Regions from separate parts of the Arthrobacter sp. MW3 TE3886 genome, predicted to be linked through region 1. Evidence: predicted binding sites of a transcription regulator. Region 1 holds the regulator's gene; the other holds the start of a gene.
The links. Region 1 encodes LexA, which represses DNA repair genes until DNA is damaged. Its sites were predicted from a motif close to TCGAACANNTGTTCGA; they were not measured.

Region 1 (3,404 bases):
AACGGTCGGCGTCACCGAGAGCTGGTCCGCGGAATCTGCCGCCTTGGCGGGAGCGTTGAGGAATCCGCTCAAGGACAGGATGAACGCCGCCAGCAGGATCAGGGGGACACCGAAAAAGACGAAGCGTCCGCGCCGGGTGAGCCGCAGCGGCGGCTGCTTCGGCCGGCCGGCGGAAACCGCGCCCGTGGCCCCTTGGGGCGCCTGCGACGTCGCGGACGTGCGGCGCCTGGCATTGAGCGGGTAGACGTTGCCGTAACGGGAACTGCCCGGCCCCATGCCGCCCTGGCTGATGTCGCCGTGTTCGATGCCACTGTGTCCGATGCTGCCGTATCCGATGCTGCGGCGATCCGCCGCGCCGCCCGGAACAACACCTCGGCGGCCGGTCGCGATGCCCTGAATGCTAGTGCCGTGAAACGCGCTTGAAACTGACATGAACTGAGCCCTCCTGGACCATAGTTGCCGCCCGGCGTACTCATGTACTCTCCGCCAACCGGCCGAACCTTCGAACATAGAACCGAACATCGCTTGCGAACCCAGATCAGCGAAATCGAACACATATTCGAATCTTGCTTGTTCTGTTTTAGCACTTACTAACGAACGATGTCGAGACTCGCTAGAACAAATGTTTGAAAAAGGTCTGCGGCTGGCCTATTTTTGAGGGACAGGACAACCACTTTGAACTCCCTGAGGGAATTCATTCGTAGTTGATCAGCAGGGTCTGACATTTCAGGCCGGAAGTTCCCGGTGACAGTAGCCACGGCAGCCGGGCGGAACGGAAAGGCATTGGCGAACATGGCAGCACAAGCCACCGGCGGCAGGGCCACCCCACGGAGCCCGCAGCCCGCCCGGGCCCCCAAGAGCCTCACCGTCCGGCAAAAGAAAATCCTGGAGACCATCCAGCGGTCCGTCACGGACAAGGGCTACCCGCCGTCGATGCGCGAGATCGGCGACACCGTCGGTCTCGCCAGCCTCTCGAGCGTGACCCACCAGCTCTCCCAGCTTGAGAAGCTTGGCTACCTGCGGCGTGATCCGAAGCGGCCCCGAGCCATGGAAGTGCTCATGCCGCTGACCCTGGACGAGGGAACCACGCCGATATCGGGGATCGAGAAATCCAGTCCCTTGCGGGCCGTGGGCGGCCTGTCGGTAACCGAGCTCGCCAGCGCCACTGACACGGCAATGGTGCCGTTCGTCGGACGCATCGCCGCCGGCGGCCCGATCCTCGCGGACCAGGTGGTGGAGGACGTCATGCCGCTGCCCCGCCAGCTCGTGGGTCATGGCGAACTCTTCATGCTCAAGGTCGCTGGCGATTCAATGATTGACGCCGCCATCTGCGACGGCGACTGGGTGGTTGTCCGCCGCCAGGGTGATGCCCTGAACGGCGACATCGTGGCCGCCCTGCTGGACGACGAAGCCACGGTCAAGACATTCCGCCAGCGGGACGGCCACACCTGGCTGCTGCCGCAAAACACCCAGTACGAGCCCATCCTCGGCGACCACGCCGTCATCATGGGCAAAGTCGTCTCGGTACTGCGCTCCCTCTAAACCGCGCTCCCTCTAAACCGCGCTCCCTCTAAACCGCGTTCCCTCTAAGCTGCGCTCCCCTTAGCCATCCCGGGCCAGGCCGCCAGTGGCGGCCACCCCGCGCGGAATTCCGCGCAGGGTGGCGCCTGGCTTGGGACCTAGTCTTTCGCGGGGTCCTTCGCCAGGCGCTTCAGGGCCGCCATGGCTATCGATGAATCGGTGGTGGGCCAGAACGGCGGCAGCGCGGCGCGCAGGAAGCCGCCGTAGCGCTCCGTGGAGAGCCGCGAATCCAGCACTGCCACCACGCCCTTATCCGAGGTCGAACGGATCAGCCGTCCGGCGCCCTGCGCGAGGCGGATGGCGGCATGCGTGGCCGAGACGGCCATGAAGCCATTGCCGCCGGCCTGGGCCACGGCCCGCGAACGTGCCGTCATCAGCGGGTCGTCCGGCCGCGGGAAGGGAATCCGGTCGATGACCACCAGCCGGCAGGACACGCCAGGGACGTCGACGCCCTGCCAGAGCGACATGGTGCCGAACAAACACGTGTCGGGCTCGTCGGCGAACTGCCGCACGAGCGCCGTCATGGTCGACTCCCCCTGGCACAGGATGCTGAGGCCCAGCCGGGGCCGCATGGCCTCGGCTGCTTCCTCGGCCGCACGCCGCGAGGAGAACAGGCACAGCGCACCGCCGCCGGAAGCGCGGATCAGCTTCTCGAGTTCGTCCAAAGCCTCGGGGGACGTTCCGCGGCCGGGTTTGGGCAGGTGCCTGGCGACGTAGAGGATGCCCTGCTTCGGGTAGTCGAACGGGGATCCGACGTCGACGCCGGTCCAGCTCGGGGCGCCGTTGCCAACCAGGCCCAGGCCTCCGGCGGCGGGTTCGAAGGCGGCGCCGATGGCCAGTGTGGCCGAGGTCAGGATGACGGTGTGGTCCGCGAACAGGCCTTCGCGCAACCGTCCTGCGACGCTCAGCGGGGCAACATTGATCAAGGCCGGCGCGCTCTCGTCCGGCTGGGAGTAGCCCTGTGCCGGGTCGAAGCTGCTGTTGCGGGAGAACCACACGACTTCGCGGTTTTCGCGCGCGGCCAGGAGGCGTTCACAGAGTTCCAGGATGACCATGAGCCGTGAACGGGCCAGCTGGCGTCCGCCGTCGGCCGTCGCGGAGCTGTCCCCCTTGGAATCGGACAGGGCGGCGCGGCACGCGTCGCGCAGCTGATCGATGCAGTCCAACTGCTCGCTGTTCAGGCCATTGGGCATCAGCCCGCTGGGGACGCCGTCGATGGCCAGCTCCAGGTGGGCGGCGGCATTGTTCAGCGCATCCACGGTGATGCCCGTGTGCTTCCGGGCCCCGGACGCGGCGGCGTGCACCATCGCCACGGAGAGCTGGCCCGAAACCGCGCCCGTGACGCGGTCCTGGAGTTCGTGCGCCTCATCCACCACCACGACGTCGTACTCGGGCAGCACCGCCAGGCCTTCGAAGGCGCTGACGGCGAGCATGGCGTGGTTGGTGACCACGACGTCGGCGTCGGCGGCGTTCTGACGCGCCAGCTCGCTGAAGCATTCGGCCGCGAGCGGGCATTTCTGCGCGCCGAGGCACTCCATGGAGGTGACCGAGACCTGGCGCCAGGCCCGGTCCGTGACGCCGGGCATGAGCTCGTCGCGGTCCCCCGTCGCGGTCTCCTCGGCCCATTCGCGCAGGCGGACGACTTCCTTGCCCAGCTGGGAGGACGGCCCGCCCAGTGCGGCGGCGAAATGCGGCACGCTGGTGTCCTCGCCAAGGGAAAACAGCTGTCCCTCGGAAGGTTCTTCGGACGGGAAGCCGCCCTCGAGTTTGTGCCGGCAGACGTAGTTGGACCGGCCCTTGACCAGGGCGACCTTGACGGGCCG
Region 2 (3,404 bases), 1.2 Mb from region 1:
TTGGCGATTTCCCCGACCTCGCCGTCGTCCATGCCCAGGGCCAGGCCGGCGTCGCGCACGGCACCGCGAGCGCGGTAACCGTTCTGCATGCTCATCAGCGTGACGCGTTCGGCTCCGAAGCGCTCAAAGATCTTCCGGTAGACGTTGTGCCGTTCTGCGCTTTCGACGTCGATGTCAATGTCCGGCAGCGTGGCGCGGTCCCGGGAGAGGAAGCGTTCAAAGATGAGGTCGTGCTGGAGCGGGTTCACCTGGCTGATGTCGATCAGGTAGTTGACCAGGCTGGAGGCGCCAGAACCGCGTGCGGCCGCCCGGACGCCCAGGTCCAAGATCATCCGGGAGACCTCTGCGACGGTCAGGAAGTAGGAGGCGAAGCCGAGTGAGTCGATGATCCGGAGTTCGTGCTCCAGCCGGGCCCGCAACTGTTGTTCCCGCTCCCCGGAAATTCCCGGGAAGCGGCGGCCGATGCCGGCCTCACAACGCAGGGTCAGTTCGGCGAGCGCGTCGCCGTCGATCCCGATCACGGAGGCCTCCGGGACCACGGGCTGTTTCCAGCCCATGTCGGTTTCTGGATCCATGCGGCAGCGGTCCGCGAGCGCCTCGGTCTGGGCCAGGAGCCGCTTGAGGTCCGCCGTGCCGTAGCCGGCGGCGTGGATGATCTCCTTGCCCAGCTGCAGCATCTGGGCCGCCGATTTCAGCCAGCCCTGCCCGTTGGGCTGCAGCAGCGGGGCAGCGGAGAGCTCGGGGAGGGATTTCAGCGTCCTGGCCGAGTCCAGCACATCGGCGGTGGCCGCGCCGTCCTCAGCCACATACCGCACGGTGTTGCTCAGCACGGCGGCCACCCCGTGTTCTGCGGCGAGTTTGAGCATGCGCACCGCATGGGCGGTGCTCAGCGGTTCCCCGGGCGGGCTGAGCTGGGACACAACCTCCGCCGCGAGGGTTCCGGGGGGCATGGCGTCCAGCCAGCGTTTGAACAGGGTGCGGGGCCGCAGGTAGCGCCGGCCGCCCATGGCCCGGCCGACGTCGGAGTCCGGGCCGATCAGCACCGTCAGGACCGGCTGCAGGGTTTCCGGGTGCAGGGTGCGGGAGGCCAGTTCCGCCCGGGTGACGGCCACCGGCACTATTCCCCCGGCCTTGCCCGTGGTGCGGGCATGGGCGTCGGAGATCAGCCGGCACAGCGCCCGGTAGCCGGCACCGTTGTTGTGTCCATGCGCCAGCACGACGACGCGTCCCCCGAGCTGGGTGCGGTGGTCGCCGTCGTCGTCAAAGACCGCAAGGTCCACCCCGACGACCGCATCCAGCCCGGCGGCCATGCACGCCTTCAGGTGCTTGACGGTCCCGTACAGGCCGTCACGGTCCGTGCAGGCCAGCGCGGTGGCGCCGTCAGCGGCGGCCGCGGCGGCGAGTTCATCCGGCCAGGAGACGCCATAGTGGGCGCTGAAGGCGGTGGAGACGTGCAGATGGGTGAAATTCATGCTGATTCGGACTTCCGGAGGGGCTGCAGGGCGTCGTGGATCTTCAGGAGCCGCCACCGGCCGCTGCCTACGTGCCGGGTCAGGTCAAGGGTGAGGGTCGAATCCGCGGCGTGATCCCCGGCGGCTCGCACCTGGACCCGCCAGATCTCGTGATCCACCAGGCCAGGCCCGCTCCCGAGCGGCGCCCGGCGTTCCTCCGCCCACCACTGGCGGCGTTCATACCAGCGGACGGGTTCCGCGCAGACCGTATAGCGCCGGCCGGCCCAGTCCAGGCGCAGGGGCTGGCCGGAGGGCGTGCAGACGACATCCACGGACTCGCTGAAAATGCCCACGTTGCCTCCCGACCCAGTCCGGGCTGGAGCCGGCCCAGTCCCCGCTTCGACTTCCTACGTCTATTCCGCTTCCAGCGCCTTGTGATTCAGCGCCCTGTGTTGCAGCGCCTTCTGTTGCAGCGCCTCTGTTATTCGATCCCCGTATTTATTCGAACATATCTTCGAATAAATACAGTCTACGTCGGAGAGGCGACAAAACCCAGATCGGGGGTGGACGGACGATTGCACAGGTAGCAGGATTGAGCCATGAGCTCCCATATCGCACTCCTGAAGCACGTAAAGATCGCCGCCAAGAATTCAACCTTGGTGGCGACCTTCGATATAGACGGAAATATCCCGGGGCAGGGCGCCTACGTGGTGGGCCTGCTGGCAGCCGGGCCGGACTACTCCCATCAGCGCAGACTGGGCATTGAGTTCATGAACGGCGAGGCCGTGTCCTTCTACTACTTCAACCATGACGGCACGGAAGAGAACTTCGACCTCAAAGGCGTGGAACACTCAGGAAACACCATCACCGGGAACTTCCCCATTGCAACTGTGCTTGGCCTGCCCAAGGGCCATCTCATGACGGCCTTCAGCGACTGTGACGGCCGGGATTACCAGGCCAACGTGCCTGTTGAAGAGGCCCTCTAGGCAACTTCTTATGGGCTCCCGCTAGGAAGTGGACTTGTACACTTCCAGCTCGAGCGTGATGAAGGCATCGATCATCGCCCGGTAAGTCTTCTCGACAAGTTCGACGTCGATGTCCTTCTTTTCCGCCGTGGCGCGGACATGTTCGATGACCCGCTCCACACGCCCGGGCGCACGGACCTCGGCGCTGTCCGCCTTGAGGGTCCCCGCGATCCGGATCAGCCGCTCGCGGCGCCCGATCAAGGACACAATCTGCTCGTCCACCTCGTCAACAGCCACCCGCACGGCGGCGAGCTGTTCGCGGTCGGCCTGGTTGGCCTTGTCGTCTGCGTGATTTGTGGGCATGTGCATGACAGTATCGAAAGATGCAGCCACGAGTCGACTTCATATCGCTAGGTGTCCGCAGTGTTGACACCTCACGCCGCTTCTACGTCGAGGGCCTCGGCTGGCCGGCCCACCGGGAAGTCCCCGGGGAGGTGCTCTTCATCCAGGTCAACCACGGGCTCATCCTCTCGCTCTGGGACGCGGGCCAGATGCAGTCCGAAGCGGCCACCGATCCCCCTGCCGGCATTGCGAGCATTACGCTCAGCCACAACCTGGCCAGCACGGCGGAAGTCGACCGGGTGATGGCCGAGGCCGAGACCGCGGGAGCCCGCATCGTTGCGGCGCCGAAGACCCAGCCCTGGGGTGGCTACACCGGCTACTTCGCCGATCCCGACGGCTACCGCTGGGAAGTCGCCTTCAACCCCGGCTGGTCGGTCGACGGCGGCGGCAAAGTGACGCTCTGACCCAGGGGCCCAACGCCCCCACGCGGGGCAGTCGCTGGATGTGCCGGGGCACCCGCTAGAACAGGCTCCCGACCGGCTGGATGAGTTCCGGTGAGTCATTCTTGACGTTCCCGACGGCGGTGCCGACGGCGTCGATCGTCCAGCCCTCCGCCACGTCGTGCGCCCCGGCCCGGACCAGATCC

Region 2: ABH915_RS13385 (DUF6504 family protein) is a predicted target of LexA. The motif match lies at 1,954-1,969, and genes of this name have one in related genera.

What each region holds. Positions count from the first base shown of each region.
Region 1 covers NZ_JBGCAN010000001.1:1,770,037-1,773,440, reverse strand. The annotation lists gene ABH915_RS08055 (LysM peptidoglycan-binding domain-containing protein) at 1-432, opposite strand, end outside; gene lexA (transcriptional repressor LexA) at 793-1,542, shown strand; gene ABH915_RS08045 (ATP-dependent DNA helicase) at 1,680-3,404, opposite strand, start outside.
Region 2 covers NZ_JBGCAN010000001.1:2,947,750-2,951,153, forward strand. The annotation lists gene ABH915_RS13380 (DNA polymerase III subunit alpha) at 1-1,472, opposite strand, end outside; gene ABH915_RS13385 (DUF6504 family protein) at 1,469-1,804, opposite strand; gene ABH915_RS13390 (hypothetical protein) at 2,051-2,437, shown strand; gene ABH915_RS13395 (chorismate mutase) at 2,459-2,785, opposite strand; gene ABH915_RS13400 (VOC family protein) at 2,800-3,222, shown strand; gene ABH915_RS13405 (SOS response-associated peptidase) at 3,278-3,404, opposite strand, start outside.